Regions from separate parts of the Diaphorobacter sp. JS3051 genome, predicted to be linked through region 1. Evidence: riboswitches for the same ligand, from Rfam matches in the RefSeq annotation. Region 1 holds a riboswitch; the other holds the start of a gene.

Region 1 (7,891 bases):
CCATGCTCATCGCGACGATCTGGCCGAGCGCATCGATCGACTTGCGCATGTCCACGGCTTCGGCGTAGACGTAGGCGCGGATCGCCGAGGACAGGATCACGCCAGTCGCTCCAGCACCCGGGCAAGCACACGCTCGGCGCTCGCACCCGCCAGACGCAGCGTGATGCCCCCGCACAGAGCGATCTCCACGTCGCTTGCAATCGACGGCACGCTTTGCGAGCCGATCGCGATGAAGGAGGCGGAGCCCTTCGCGGCCTCGGCCGCGGCCGGCATGGTGCCGATGGAGCGGCGATGCTTGGCCAGGCGATAGCGGTAGGTGGACAGAGCCAGGGCGTTGTCGTGGCAATACTGCCGCACGCTCATGCCTTGACTGAGACGGCGATCCTCGTGTGCGAGCCAGAAGGCGTCGTCGCGCTCGGCGCCGTCGCGAACCTGGCCGGATTCGACAGCGTCGCCGCGGGGCGAGTCACCAGCTGCCGGAAGATCTTGCTGCATCGTCGTTCTCCTGTTGGATGGAAGGCTCGACGATGCCTGGTGGCTACGAGTTCAGCAAGAACGGGGAAGAGCGGACAGATACGTATTCCACGCCATCACGATGTTGGCCATCAGGCTCAACGCATCGGCCACAGCCTGCATTTCATCGACACGTTTGGCCTGCGCCGGGCTGATCCGGCCGGTATAAATGGCGCGCTTGAGGGCGTTAACAGCCTCGCCCCGATTGAGCACCCGGCGCAACTCGTTCCTGAAAGCGTCCTTGACAAAGTAGTCAGCCAAAAACGCCGTACGCAGCAACCGCCCCAATTGCACGCCAGCCTCATAGATTGGATCGCCCTGGGCGGCAGAACCGAACCGCGCAAGAGCTGCCACCGCACTGGCATGTCCGCTCATGACCGAGGCTGCCAGGTGCACCAGACTATCCCAATGCTTTTCGATCAAAGCGACGTCGACATTGGCTTCGCACACCGCAGCGATTTCTGCGGGCACTTTGGTGCCGCGTGGCACAAAGAGGTGGCGCTGTTTGAGTTCCTTCAACCGCGGGCAAAGATCAAAACCAAGCAAACGGGCATGTGACATGGCAAAGTCGGTGTAGCCATGGGTATCCACAGCAAGCTGGCTGGTCTCCAGCTTTTCTTGGCGGATGACACCTTCAATGGCCACGCCCGCCTGGCGCTCATTGAGCACAAAGGGCTGCGCATGGAAGATGCCCCACCGGTCTTTTACATGGGAGTAGATTCCAATGGAAGGTGTGTTGCGCCGAGGATCAAGCCGGGCTTGCCACACCCGTTTGGTGGTCTCCATGCTCATCATGTCAGAAGATGCCAAATCGGACCGCCCCCAGGTGGCGGCAATCGGGTGTCGCTGCATGAATTCCAGCACAGCCTGGCAGGCCTGGCTCAGACGCCGTTCGTCCCGCGCCCAGCGCATGGCCTGGCGAATGCTGGTGGCAGACAATTGCGGAATCATGCGCGCGCATTCGACCGCAGTCAGACTGGTGCCGTGGGCCATGATGCCGGCATAGACCATCAGCAGCTCGTCGGTAGAGCGCGGCTCACGTCCGAGCATGATCCAGCTAAAGCGCACCTGGGCGTCAACGGCCAGAATCACTTCCGGCAATTGAACCTCACCGATGCGGTGATCCAAAGCCGCGCGCAGCTTGGTCACTTCTGGGTCTTCGTCCTCTGCGGGCAATGGCGACAAATGGAGTTCATCATCCACGCGCAGTACGCCACTGCGGGCTGCAGCGGCCACCGCATCGACACCGGCAGTTACTCTGGCCAGCAAAGGCTTCAAGAAAGTGGCAGCCTTGCTGGGTAACGATAGACGGGCATAGTGTTTCTTGGACTCTGCCTGCCAACGCTCGTCCGTGAAGAACAAGCGCGCACGACCCCGAAAGCTCAGGCTGTGCTCAATCCAGACCGAGCCATTGCGCACCGCGCGGCGCAGGGCAAACAGGGTGGCCACCTCCAACGCCTGAAACGCCCGTTCCCGGTCTGGGCTGGAGATCGAAACCTGCCAGATCATTCCCAGACTTGGTGCCACCACTTCAACTGGCAGCTTTCTGGATCCTTTGAGATATAAAGCTTGCAGCTTGGCAAGGTACTCGATGGCAGGATGCTCGCCGGTGGCCTGCCAGGGCAGCTTTGCAATGGCGACGAGCAACGACCGCACGGGGCGAATTCCATCAATCAATCCCTCGCGGACCAGGGAGGCCCTGCTCGGTGGTTTGCGTTTCTGGGTTTCGGTGATCAAGGCTTCAAGACGGGCACGCAACTCAGCATCTGGCACCGCACCTTGCGCGCTCAAGGCAACAAGTTCGCCGAGCAGCGTTTTGTACATTGCGGCCCAATTGACGGTAGCGGGGACATCGGCGGCAGCCTGACGCCACAGATCGGCGATCCGGCGCTGCACCATAAGGATCAACTGGTCTGTGGTGGTGAACAGGCAATACCGAAGAAAGCATGCGACCTCCACGGTGCGCGCTGGCTCTTTGATCTTGGCTCCGGCTGAGGGCGGCCTGGAGACAAGTCGGCGCGCGTAGCGGCGCAAGATGAGATCGGGGATGTCTGCCAGGTGCTTATGAACGTCCAGCGTGTAAAGCAGGTCGATGCGCTCCAGTACCTCGCTGATTTGGCGGGTTGAGTGTTTCGCCGGTGCAGCCCATAGCCAACTCTGCTGGGTTTGTCCATCTGGGCGCAGCTCTGAAACTGAGGCTCGCCAGCGATCAAGTGTTGCTGGATCAACGCTGGCGGCGATGGCGGTGCCTGTTTCAACTTCAAGCTGGGCAAGTGCCGCCGCAATCAGTGTCCGAATTGCCCGCTCGTGCACGATCACCAGCTTGTTCTTGTACAGCCATTGACGCGCCCGCACGAGTAGCTGATCGCGGTCGGCGCAGCGCGCCACTTCGTCGCGCAGTTCACGTACCAGTGAGCGGCGCTGGTGCTCGCTCATCCACTGGAATCCAAGGACCGTGCAGGCTACTTGTTGGTGATCGAATAGCGTGCGCCCGCGTTCATACATGGCTCTCAGCGAGGCGACTTCTGGTGCTGCAATGCCAAGCTCGTTGCCAAGGTGGCGCCACAAGGCTACTGGAATTACCCGAAAGGCACCGAGCAAACGCCCACTCATGCGCAGGAAACCAATATGGAGCGCCAGACCAAGCTTGTGGGAATCACCTCGGCGTGCATTGATTGCGTCGCGCTCGGCACCATCGAAGGTGAAAAATGCCTTCATCTCGAAGTCGCTGATATCGCGGGGGAGCCCACGCATCCCCAAAAACGTTGTGTGCCAACCCTGCATCGTGAACCTCAAAAGTGGGAGGCCACCATACCCGTTTACAAAGCGAACAGGAAAGTCAATGAAATCAACGGTCTACCCAGACCACCCCCGCGCCAGTGCTAGCTTTGCGTACCGTCACTTATTGCACTGAAAACGAGGAGACCCCCTGTCGCGGCTGGACCAGATGACCCAGCAGAACGCGGCCCTGGTGGAAGAGTCCGCGGCCGCCACCGAGAATTTGCGCGGCCAGGCCCATGAGCTGGCGGCGCAGGTCAGCCGCTTCCGCCTGCCGGGTGAACTGGCGCACGCACTGCCGTCGCCCATGCCCACCCGGCTGCTGGCCGCGGCCTGATACGGTCACTTGGAGCCGGCCGGGCATGACAGGCCGGCGGCTTTGCGTGGGTCAGTCGGCGCGGTGGATGGGCACGTAGAGCTCGCCGCCCGTGCGGTTGAACTCCTCGGCCTTGGACTGCAGGCCCTGTTGGGCGAATTCGCGCACTTCCTGCGTGATCTTCATCGAGCAGAACTTCGGCCCGCACATGGAGCAGAAGTGCGCCACCTTGGCGCTGTCCTTGGGCAGGGTCTCGTCGTGGTATTCCTTGGCCGTATCGGGGTCCAGGCCCAGGTTGAACTGGTCCTGCCAGCGGAAGTCGAACCGCGCCTGGCTCAGCGCGTCGTCGCGCGCACGGGCACCCGGATGCCCCTTGGCGACGTCTGCCGCGTGGGCCGCGATCTTGTAGGCAATGATGCCCTGCTTCACGTCGTCACGGTCGGGCAGGCCCAGGTGCTCCTTGGGCGTCACGTAGCACAGCATGGCCGTGCCCATCCAGCCGATCATGGCGGCACCGATGGCGCTGGCGATGTGGTCGTAGCCGGGGGCGATGTCGATGGTCAGCGGGCCCAGGGTGTAGAACGGCGCCTCGTGGCAGGTCTTGAGCTGCTCCGTCATGTTGGCCTGGATCATGTGCATGGGCACGTGGCCGGGGCCTTCGATCATGGTCTGCACGTCGTGCTTCCAGGCAATCTGCGTCAGCTCGCCCAGCGTGTGCAGCTCGGCAAACTGGGCTTCGTCGTTGGCGTCCGAGGCGCAGCCGGGGCGCAGGCCATCACCCAGGCTGAACGACACATCGTACGCCTTCATGATGTCGCAAATGTCCTCGAAGTGCGTGTAGAGGAAGCTCTCCTTGTGGTGCGCCATGCACCACTTGGCCATGATGGAGCCGCCACGGGACACGATGCCCGTGCGGCGCGCGGCGGTGAGCTGGATGTAGGCCAGGCGCACGCCCGCGTGGATGGTGAAATAGTCCACGCCCTGCTCGGCCTGCTCGATCAGCGTGTCGCGGAAGATCTCCCAGGTCAGGTCCTCGGCAATGCCACCGACCTTTTCCAGCGCCTGGTAGATAGGCACCGTGCCGATGGGCACCGGCGAGTTGCGCACGATCCAGTCGCGCGTGGTGTGGATGTTCTTGCCGGTGGACAGGTCCATCACGTTGTCGGCGCCCCAGCGGATGGCCCAGACGAGCTTCTCCACCTCTTCCTCGATGCTCGACGTGACGGCCGAGTTGCCGATGTTGGCGTTGATCTTCACCTTGAAGTTGCGCCCGATGGCCATGGGCTCCACTTCGGGGTGGTTGATGTTGGCGGGAATGATGGCGCGGCCACGGGCGACCTCATCGCGCACGAACTCGGGCGTGATGATTTTCGGGATGCTCGCACCCAGTGGGTTGCCGGCCAGGCGCTGCTCGCGCGCGGTGTCCTGCATGTATTGCTGCATCCACTCACGGCGACCGTTCTCGCGCAAGGCCACGTATTCCATCTCGGGAGTGACGATGCCCTTCTTCGCGTAGTGCATCTGCGTGACGTTGGCGCCGCTGCTGGCGCGCAGCGGCTGGCGCTGCAGCGCCGCAGCCTCGGCGCGCAGCTGGGCCAGGCGGTCGCCATCCTCGGCCTTCTGGCCGTCGTCCAGCGCCTTGCGCACGCGACCCTCATAGCCCTCGGTGTCGCCGCGCGCGGCAATCCATTTGCCCCGCACGCTCGCCAGGCCCTTGCGCACGTCGATCTGCACGGCAGGATCGGTATAGGGGCCGGACGTGTCGTACACGCTCACCACTTCGCCGTTGGTGAGCTGAATGTCGCGCACCGGCACGCGCAGCCCGGGCTGGCTGCCGGCGAGGTAGGACTTGGTGGAAGCGGGAAAGGGTTCGCGCGTGAGCGCAAGCAGGCTGGCGAACTTGTCGGGGGCATTCATGGCGGGCAGCTCCTTCATCGGCGGGATGGATGGAATTGCTCCGCTATCGATCGGATGGACGGACGGAGCGCGACCCTTCTTGCGGGTGTACCCGTTTCCCCCTATCCGACTGCAGCTCTTCTTACGCTGGCATGAACCAGATCAAGTTCGCGGTTCCGGCGGTCATGGTCCGCCATCTCAGCACGCCGTTACGTGCACCCCGGAGCGGGGCCGAGTATAGGCGACTTGACCGCCAGCAAGGTGCCTTACAGCAGACGCTCGAGGATCAGCACCAGGAAGAACATGGACGCCGCGATCACGGTCCATTTGACGATGACCAGTCCAAAACGCTTGTAGCGCTGCTGTCCCGTAGCGGCAAAAAAGGCAAACGACACGCCGGCAGCCAGCAGCAGCAGAAGGACAGCCCATCGGAAGATCAACATGCACGCGTCCCCCGTCCATTACCAGGCACGCACCGGCTGTGTGAAACCTGCGGGCGCCTGGCGCTCATTCTCGAAGGTCACGATCTCCCACGCATCCTCGTGGGCCAGCAGTTCGCGCAACAGCAGGTTGTTCATGGCGTGGCCCGAGCGGAAGGCGCTATAGGCCGCCAGCAGCGGCTTGCCAACGAGGTACAGGTCACCCATGGCATCGAGGATCTTGTGGCGGGCGAACTCGGCGTCGTAGCGCAGACCATCGGCGTTGAGCACCTTGTAGTCGTCCATGACGATGGCGTTGTCCAGCCCGCCACCCAGCGCCAGGCCGCTGGAGCGCAGCATCTCCACGTCCTTCGTGAAGCCGAAGGTGCGGGCGCGCGCAATGTCGCGCGCGTAGTTGCCTTCGCCCAGATCGAACTCCGCGCTCTGCCCGGTGGAGTCCACGGCGGGGTGGGCGAAGTCGATGTCGAAGCGCAGCTTGAAGCCATGGTAGGGCTCCAGCCGCGCCCACTTGAGCTGCTGGCCCGTGCCTTCACGCACTTCCACGGGGCGCTTGACCCGTATGAAGCGCTTGGGCGCGTTCTGCAACTCCACCCCCGCGCTTTGCAGCAGGAACACGAAGGAAGCGGACGATCCGTCGAGGATCGGCACCTCCTCCGCCGTGATGTCGATGTAGATGTTGTCCAGCCCCAGCCCTGCGCAGGCCGACATGAGGTGCTCCACGGTATGCACCTTCGCACCGCCGGCGCCAATGGTCGAGGCCATGCGCGTATCCACGACGGCCGTGGCGGTAATGGGAATGTCCACCGGCTCCGGCAGATCCACGCGGCGGAACACGATCCCCGTGTCCGGCTGTGCCGGGCGCAACGTCAACTCGACCCGCTGGCCGCTGTGCAGGCCTACGCCCACGGCGCGGGTCAGGGTCTTGATGGTGCGTTGCTGAAGCATCCGCCGATTCTAGGCCGCCAGACACGGGCCGGCTGTACCCCTTTTCTATGACGTTGATAGCAGCGAAACGTTCTGCCGCCTGCGCTGCGCGTCGATCTGCAGAAGCGCTGACATACGGACAACGAGCGCGTCGCCGAACAAAATTGGAACAAATGCGGTAATTATGTTAATAAATGTTTACAAAACTCGCCATTTTGGCGAATTTCGGAGAAAGCCCCCCATGACCAAGCTCAGCCTCAAGATGAAGATTCTTGCCATGCTGGGAACGGCGCTGCTCGCGCTGATCGTGATGTCGACCCTGTCGTTGCTGCAGGAGCGCAAGCTCATCATCGACGCCCGCAAGGAAACCCTGACCACCGCCGTGCAGACGGCGCACAGCATCGTCGCCGCTTACAAGGAAGCGGCCGACAAGGGCGCGATGAGCGTAGAGGACGCGCAGAAGGCCGCCAAGGAATCCCTGCGCCTGTCGCGCTACGGCGGTGCGGAAGGCAAGACCGAGTATTTCTACATCTGGACCATGGACAGCCGCGGCGTGATGCACCCCATCAAGCCCGAGTGGGAAGGCCAGGACATGGCCGGCAAGCTCAAGGACGGCGATGGCAACGACCTGCTCAAACAGATCACGGACGCACTGCAGCGCAGCAAGGATGGCAAGGCGTATGTCTCTGCCAGGTTCATGCGCCCTGGCGAGCAGACGCTCGCACCCAAGCTGCAGTACGCCGTGCGCATCGATGGATGGAACTGGATGGTGGGCTCCGGCCTGTACACCGACGATATCAATGCCGCAGTGCGCCAGGCGCTGCTGACCGACCTGCTTGTGGTCGCGCTCGTCACCCTTGCCGTGGGAGTGGTCGGTTTTGCGGTGTTCCGCTCGGTGGTGCGCCAGATCGGCGGCGAACCTGCCCACGCCATGAGCGTCATGTCGGAAGTCGCGCAGGGCCATCTGGACACCGCCATCCCTCCCGCGCCCGCAGGATCGCTGATGGATGGGCTGTCGCAGATG
Region 2 (7,891 bases), on a different replicon from region 1:
CATGAGCTGCGCCGCAGCGGCTTCCGGCTGATCGGCCGCCACCACGGCGCGCACCACGGCAATCGACCCCACTCCGGTGGCCAGCACTTGCGGGAACTGGGCCAGGCCAATGCCGCCGATGGCAACCAGCGGATAGCCGCGCATCAGCCGGGCATAGCCCGCCAGCCGCGCCACGCCCTGGGGCACTGTGGCCATTTTTTTGAGCGTGGTGGGGAACACCGCGCCCATGGCGATGTAGCTGGGGCTGGCCGCGTCGGCGCGCACCATCTCGGCGTAGCCATGCGTGCTCACGCCCAGGCGCACCCCGGACTCGCGCAGCGTGCGCAGCTCTTCGGGGCTCAGCGCATCCAGATCCTCCTGGCCCAGGTGCACGCCATAAGCTCCGGCCGCGATGGCCTGGCGCCAATGGTCGTTGATGAACAGCAGCGAAGCGGTGCCTTGCACGGCCTGCACTGCGGCGCGTACCTCGCGCGTGATGGCCGCAGGGTCGTCACTTTTGAAGCGCAGCTGCACCGTCGGCACGCCGGCCTGCGCCATGCGGCCCACCCATTGGGCATCGGGCAATACGGCGTAGAGACCCAGGTTCTGTGGGCAGGCTGCAAAGGGGTGCGCATGGGGGCGCGGCTGCAGTCCGAAGTCTGCGGGCTCGTCGGGCCACTGCGCCGGGTCGAAGCGGCCGGTGCGCCGCGTCTGCGCAGCCCAGGCGCGGGCCAGGCAGTCTGCGTCATGGGCGATGAAACCCAGGGCGCTGCAGGCCGCAAGGGCTGCGCGGTACACGGGGCCTTCCACGGTTGTCGCCGGCATCGGCTGCGGCGGGAAGTCCGCAAACGCCGACGCATGGTGCTGGCGGATGGCTTGCTCCATGGCGGCTGCAGAAGGCAATGGCGCGGCGGCTTGCGGCATGCTCAGTCCTGCGCGTGGTGCCAGAACGGCGTGCCCAGCACGGGCGTGCTGGGTTGCGCCGCCTCCTGCGGTGTCATCGCGCCGGCCATGCGGGCGGCGCGGCCTGCGGCCACGGCATCGGCAAAGGCACCGGCCATTTGCACGGGGTCGGTCGCCAGGGCCACGGCCGTGTTGAGCAGTACGCCGTCGTAACCCCATTCCATCACCTGGCAGGCGTGGGACGGCAGGCCGAGGCCGGCGTCCACGAGCAGCGGCACGTCCAGGCGCTCGCGCAGCAGCTGCAGGCCATAGGGGTTCACCGGGCCGCGGCCCGTGCCGATGGGCGCCGCCCACGGCATGACGGCCTGGCAGCCCACGTCCACCAGGCGCTGGCACAGCACCAGGTCTTCAGTGCAGTAGGGCAGCACGTAGAAGCCTTCGCGGACCAGTTGCTCGGCTGCCTGCACCAGGTTCAGCGTATCGGGCTGCAGCGTATAGTCGTCGCCGATCAGTTCCAGCTTGATCCAGGGGGTGTCGAAGACTTCACGCGCCATATGGGCGGTGGTGATGGCTTCCTGCAGGCTATGGCAGCCGGCGGTGTTGGGTAGCACTGGCACCTGCAGGCGCTTGAGCAGTTCCCAGAAGCTGCTGCCGGATTCGGCCGGGTTGCTGCCCTGGCGGCGCAGCGATGCGGTGAGCATCGCGGGCCGCGCGCGCTGCACGGCGGCCTCCAGCACGGCGGGAGACGGGTAGCGTGCGGTGCCCAGCAGCAGGCGGCTCTGGAACGCCTGGCCGTAGAGCACCAGCGTGTCGGGGGAAGAGGTAGGACTGTTCATGGGTGAAAAAAGGCTCAACCGCCGGTGACCGGCGCAATGATTTCGATCTGGTCGCCGGACTGCAGGGCGTGCGCGGCATAGCGGGCACTGGGCACGAACTGCAGGTTCACGGCCACGGCAAACGGGGGCTGGGGTGCCAGGTGGGCCACGGCGTCGGCGACGGTGGCGCCATCGGGCAGTTGCACGGCGTTTTGGTTGATGAATACGTTCATGTGTGCAGCGCAGCTTCGCGGTCGAGCTGCAGCGAGAGGTCGAATTCAGGGGCGAGCTCGGATTGTCCCGTGTTCAGCACCTGCATGACCACATCGAGCATGGCCGGCGCGATCATGAAGCCGTGGCGGTACAAACCGTTGACCTCCAGCACGCGATCCTGCACTACGCGCACGGCGGGCAGGTTGTCGGGCAGGGTGGGGCGGCAGTGGGTGGAGATCTCCAGGATACGCGCCTCGGCAAAGCCCGGGTGTACGGCGTAGGCGGCGCTCAGCAGCTCCAGCGTGGAGCGCACGCTGGCGGGCGACATGTCGTCGGATTCGATCTCGGTGGCGCCGATGACGAACAGGTGGTTCTCCTTCGGTGCGATGTAGATCGGGTAGCGGGGATGCACGATGCGCGTGGGGCGCTGCAGCGTCACGTCGGGCGCGTGCAGGCGTACCACCTCGCCGCGCAGCCCGCGCAGTTGCGGCCATTGCGCACGCGCGCCCAGGCCCCGGCAGTCCAGCACCCAGTCGGGCTGGCCGGCCTGGCCGGGAGTGAAGTCGGCCGGCTGGCGCGCGCTGCCCCAATGCGTGACCACGCCCAACTGGTCCATGGTGGCGGCCAGCGCGGCCAGGGCCTGGCGGTTGTCCAACTGGCCCTCGCCGGGCAGGTACAGGCCCTGGTGGAAGCGCTGTGCGGCCGTGGGTTCCAGGGCGGCCACGCCGGCGCTGTCCAGCGCCTGCATGCGCGGCAGCCCGGGCACCAGGCCTTGCGTCTGCTCGAACTTCAGGCGCATGCGCGCGGCTTCGGGCGCGTCCTGGCGGTGCCACAGGATCAGCGTGCCGTCATGTTGGAAGTACACCGGAGCGGCCAGCGGTGCCAGCAGCTCGGGCCAGCGCGCCAGCGAGTGCACGCCCATGCGCACCACGCCGGGCTCGGCCACGATGGATTCGGCCAGGGGGGCCACCATGGCGGCGGCCACGTAGGCTGCGGCGCCTTCGGCGACACGGGTGCCGGCCTCGTGCACCTCAACGGCGTGGCCCTGGCGGGCGAGTTCGACGGCCAGCAGGCGGCCCATGAGGCCCGCGCCCAGGATGGTGACGCGGGAGGAGGAGCGAAGGGTGGGGAAAGTGTGCATCGTGTCCGTGATGAAAGGCCAGGCCAAACAACCAAAGGACAAAACGGGAGCGCGCGGCGCGCCGATGCTGTTGAAACTCCCCACGCCAGCATGACCTGGATCGGGTGCTTAGGGTATTTCTCAGTCGCCTGCCGCTTTCGTCAACACGTTCTTAGTGCGGCGGGGACACCCCTGTTTCGTCCGTGGCCGGCATTACAGCACAGGGGTGGTGCCCCTGTTGTTGACGTGGCGCAGGCTCTGGCGTTGCCGCGGCTGCGTTGAATGCGCTGCGGCTTGGCCGATAATTTTTGCCATGAACCAAGAGACACAGACGCCCGGCGGTGGCCGGCGCTATGCGCGCGTGTTGACCATCGCGGGCTCCGACAGCGGCGGCGGCGCGGGCATACAGGCCGACCTGAAGACCTTCAGCGCCCTGGGCTGCTACGGCATGACCGCGATCACCGCCATCACCGCGCAGAACACGCGCGGCGTGACGGGCATCCACGGCATTCCGCCCGAGATGCTGCGCGCACAGATCGACGCCGTGGTCGAGGACATCGGCGTGGATGCGGTGAAGATCGGCATGCTGCATTCGCCCGAGGTGGTGCAGGTGGTGGCCGACGCGATTCTTCGCCATGGCTTGCCCAACGTGGTGCTGGACCCGGTGATGGTCGCCACCAGCGGCGACCGGCTGATTGCCGAGGAGACCGTGGGCACGCTGGTGCGCGCGCTGTTCCCGCTGGCCGCCGTGGTCACCCCCAACCTGGACGAGGCCGGCTGGCTGCTGGGCCGCGCCATTGCCGACGAAAGCGCGCTGGACGCGGCCGCCACCGACTTGCTGGCGCTGGGCGCGCGCGCGGTGCTGCTCAAGGGCGGGCATCTGCCGGGCGACCGGGTGGTGGATGTGCTGGCCCTGCCTGGCGACGAGCGCCACCGCCTGGAAGCTGCGCGCATCGTCACGCACAACGGCCACGGCACAGGCTGCACCTTGTCGTCGGCGATCGCTGCGCACCTCGCATTGGGCCAGCCGCTGGCGCAGGCGGTGCGGTTGGCCCGCCAGTACATTCTGGGCGCGATCGCTGCGGGGGCCGATGTGCGCACCGGCCACGGCCACGGGCCGCTCAACCATGGCTATGCGCCGGTGGCGCAGCGTGTGATCGAGTAACGGGCGGCTGAGGGAGCGCCGGGCACCGCGCGCGCACAGGCCCACACCGCCGCGGCACCCGAAATATCACCAGCCCCAGGTCAGGCGCCGGGCCACCCAGCCCTTTTGCCCGTCTTCGCGCTGCACCCGGGCCCAGCTGCCCGACTGGCCCAGGCTGCGCACCACCTCATGCTGCTGCAGCTTGCCCACGGTCTTGTGCTGCTGGCCGGGGCCGGCGCGCAGGTTGGCGACGCGTGCCGTCACCACGCGGTGCGGCGTCTTGCTGGTCAGCGGCGCGTACACCCAGCCGAGCGGCTCCTCGAAGTCCCGCACTTGGAGCCACCGGCCCTTGCGCTGCTGCACCTGCAGCGGATAGCCCCGGCCCAGCTCCCACAGCGTCGCCGAGCGGGTGCTGGGCTTCTCGCGTACGTTGACCGCATTGCCCTTGATGCTGACGAAATCGCGCGCCTGCACGCCGGCGGGCATGAGCAGGGGCAGGGCCAGCGTGGCGGCGGCCAGGGCTTTGGACAGGATGCGATGCGGCAGGGGCAGTGCGAAGGGCACGGGGTGATCTCCTTGGAGTTGGAACTGAGGGATGACAACCCCCAGGTGGAGGGCCGCCCGCGTGCGAAGTTCCGGCCGTTTCAGGCGCGAACCGATGGCCGAAACGTCAATTGCTATGAAAAATATAGCTGCCAGCGCACTATACAAGCCATTCTGAGACAGTTTTCTATTTGGAAACAAGGCAGAACGCGCGCTGCAAGCTCCTGCTTCAATAGCGCCCCGCGCATGCCGCAGGGCGCGCCGCGCCGTCGCCGCAGGTCAGCGGGCCGGGGCGACCCCCAGCCGGGCCTGCAGCCGTTCGCTGCTGGTGGTGTATTCCAGGGGCAGCTTGTGGCCCGCCTGCCGTTCAGCCTCGGCGAAGGCGGCGAGGGTGGCTTCGTGGAAGCCGCACAGGATCAGCTTGCGCTTGCCGGGGTAGGTGGTGATGTCGCCGACGGCGTAGATGCCGGGGACGCTGGTGGCGAAAGTGGCCGTGTCCACGGTCAGCTGCTTGCGGTCCATCGCCAGGCCCCAGTCGGCAATGGGCCCCAGGCGGGGAGAGATGCCCAGGTAGGCCAGCAACAGGTCCAGCGGCTGGCGCTGTGGCTCGCCTTGCGGGTCCAGCAGGGCCAGCGCCTGCAGGGTGCCGTCGGGCGCGGTCTCCACGCCCGTGATCTGGCCGATCACGACCTGGATGCGGCCCGCCTCGCGCAGTGCCTGCAGTTGCGCCAGCAGCGCGGGCGCGGCCTGGAAGGCATCGCGCCGGTGCAGCAGCAGCACCTGCGCGGCAGCGTCCACGCAGTCCAGCGCCGCCTGCACGGCCGCCTCGTCGCCGCCATGTACCACCACGCGCTTGCCGGTCGCGGCACGGGTGGCCGTGGCGGCGTCAGGGTGGTAGAGCAACTGGCCGGGGGCCAGCGCCTCCACCCCCTCGGCCTTGATGGCGCGCGGCACGAAGGCGCCCACGCCCGCGGCAATGAAGATGCTGCGCGCCAGCAGCGCGGTGCCGGCGGTGGTGGTGAGCAGAATACGTCCGTCGGCCTGCGCGGCCAGCGCGTGGACCTGCTGGCCCAGGTGCAGCGTGGGGGCGAAAGGGGCGATCTGCCGCTGCAGCAGTTCCACGAGCCCCAGGCCCGTGCACACCGGGATGCCGGGAATGTCGTAGATGGGTTTGTCGGGATACAGCTCGGCGCACTGGCCACCCACAAGGGGCAGCGCATCAACCAGGTGCGCCGCGATGCCCTGCAGCCCGAGCTGGAAGACCTGGAACAGCCCCACCGGCCCGGCGCCGATCACCACGGCGTCCGCGGCCTGGGGCGTCGGGCTGCTGGGGGATGGGTGCATGCGGGGCGTGGCGGGAGCGCGGGAGTCAGCGCTCCAGCTGGTCCAGCTTGCCGGGCTTGCCGTTCCAGTCGTCAGCGTCGGGCAGCGCTGCCTTGCGCTTGGTGATGCTCTTGAACTTGGGCGTCAGCTCGGCGTTGATCTTGATGAAGGCCAGCTGGTCGCTGGGCAGGTCTTCCTCGGCAAAGATGGCGTTGGCCGGGCATTCAGGGATGCACACGGCGCAGTCGATGCACTCGTCGGGGTCGATCACGAGGAAGTTGGGGCCTTCGCGGAAGCAGTCCACGGGGCACACATCCACGCAATCGGTGTATTTGCACTTGATGCAGTTTTCGGTGACGACGTGAGTCATGAGTAGTTGTGTTCTGGTATGGGGTTAGCCCGCGATTTTAGGCCGACCGCCGCCTCAGCAGGCCAGCCAACCATGCCTGAGGCGCGGAAACCTTAACGTTGATCAAGCTTTTGGGGCCGGTGCGTTCACCAGCACGGCGCCCGCCGTCTTGTGGCTGGCGGTGTCGACCAGGATGAGCGAACCGAGCACGCGGCTGCGCGCGAACGGCGCCGCGGGCAGGGGTTCCTGCAGCAGCAGCTCCACATGGCCGATGGCATTGGGCTCCAGCTGGGTGGCGTCTTCCTCGGCCAGGGTGTTGATGTCCAGACGGTGGACCACGCGGCGCACCTTGACCTTGACCCAGCGGTGGCCGTGCAGCGCCCAGTACACGCGGCCCGCCAGCAGCGGCTCGTCGTCCATCCACGCGACGGTGGCGGTGATCTCGCGCTGGCCGGGCCATGCGGGCACGGCGGCGGGGGTGTCGAAGTCGTCCTCGGCCGCGGCAGCGGGTGCGGGCGCAGCCACGATCCAGTCGCCGCGCGAGACGTCCACCTCGCGGTCGAGGGTGATGCCCGCGCTCTGGCCCGCGGCCACGCCGGTGGCGCGGCGCGCATGGTCCAAGACCTGCGCCACCTGCGCCAGCTGTCCGCTGGGGAAGATGGCGACCTGCGCACCCGGCTGCACGCGGCCCGTGCCCACCCGGCCCCAGAACACGCGGCGCCCCTGCGAGGTGTCGGACGAGGAAGAAAATTTCTCCACCCACTGCACCGGGAAGGCCAGGGGCAGGCCGGCGTCGGGCGGGGTGTTGGGCAGCCGCTCCAGGATCTGCAGCAGGCTCGGGCCCGCGTAGTCGCACCAGCCGGGCTTGGCCTCTACCACGTTCCAGCCCTTGAGCGCCGACACCGGCACCACGCCCGCCACCGCGATGCCCGCGTGCCGGGCGAACTGCTCCAGCGCGGCACGGATGTGACGGTAGGCGAGCTGTGGGTCGGCCACGGCGTCGAGCTTGTTCACGGCAAACACCAGCGAATGCACACGCAGCAGGTGCACCAGCAGGCTGTGGCGGCGCGTTTGCGGCAGCAGCGTGAGTTGCGGGTTCTGCCAATCAAGCTTGGTGGCGTCCACCAGCACCACGGCGGCGTCGGCCTGGGAGGCGGCGGTGACCATGTTGCGCGTGTACTGCTCGTGGCCGGGCGCGTCGCCGATGATGAACTTGCGCGCCTCGGTGGCGAAGTAGCGGTAGGCCACGTCGATGGTGATGCCCTGCTCGCGCTCGGCACTGAGGCCGTCGGTCAGCAGCGCCAGGTCGGTCTCTCCGCCGCGCTGCACGCCGGCCAGGTGGTCCTGCAGCACGGCGCGGCTGTCCACCAGCAGGCGGCCGATCAGCGTGCTCTTGCCATCGTCCACGCTGCCGCAGGTGATGAAGCGCAGCGCGGAAATGTGATCATTTGTGCCGCTAGCGCTTTCTGGTTGTGCGCTGGAAGCTATTGAATTGATAGTGG

What was found. A riboswitch is a leader RNA that binds a small molecule or an ion and turns the genes downstream of it on or off. The one in region 1 is predicted to bind thiamine pyrophosphate.
Region 2: linked by a shared signal. The riboswitch ahead of I3K84_RS02895 (FAD-dependent oxidoreductase) and the one ahead of thiC (phosphomethylpyrimidine synthase ThiC) in region 1 are both predicted to bind thiamine pyrophosphate.

What each region holds. Positions count from the first base shown of each region.
Region 1 covers NZ_CP065409.1:55,589-63,479, reverse strand. The annotation lists gene tnpB (IS66 family insertion sequence element accessory protein TnpB) at 1-100, opposite strand, end outside; gene I3K84_RS21985 (hypothetical protein) at 97-495, opposite strand; partial or broken gene I3K84_RS21980 (Tn3-like element IS1071 family transposase) at 577-3,297, opposite strand; gene I3K84_RS21975 (hypothetical protein) at 3,461-3,628, shown strand; gene thiC (phosphomethylpyrimidine synthase ThiC) at 3,680-5,524, opposite strand; TPP riboswitch at 5,626-5,736, opposite strand; gene I3K84_RS21965 (hypothetical protein) at 5,770-5,946, opposite strand; gene lpxC (UDP-3-O-acyl-N-acetylglucosamine deacetylase) at 5,965-6,888, opposite strand; gene I3K84_RS21955 (cache domain-containing protein) at 7,109-7,891, shown strand, end outside.
Region 2 covers NZ_CP065406.1:601,836-609,726, forward strand. The annotation lists gene I3K84_RS02880 (thiamine phosphate synthase) at 1-903, opposite strand, end outside; gene I3K84_RS02885 (thiazole synthase) at 906-1,718, opposite strand; gene thiS (sulfur carrier protein ThiS) at 1,733-1,930, opposite strand; gene I3K84_RS02895 (FAD-dependent oxidoreductase) at 1,927-3,051, opposite strand; TPP riboswitch at 3,112-3,234, opposite strand; gene thiD (bifunctional hydroxymethylpyrimidine kinase/phosphomethylpyrimidine kinase) at 3,344-4,195, shown strand; gene I3K84_RS02905 (SH3 domain-containing protein) at 4,262-4,660, opposite strand; gene I3K84_RS02910 (NAD(P)/FAD-dependent oxidoreductase) at 4,997-6,061, opposite strand; gene fdxA (ferredoxin FdxA) at 6,087-6,410, opposite strand; gene I3K84_RS02920 (sulfate adenylyltransferase subunit 1) at 6,513-7,891, opposite strand, start outside.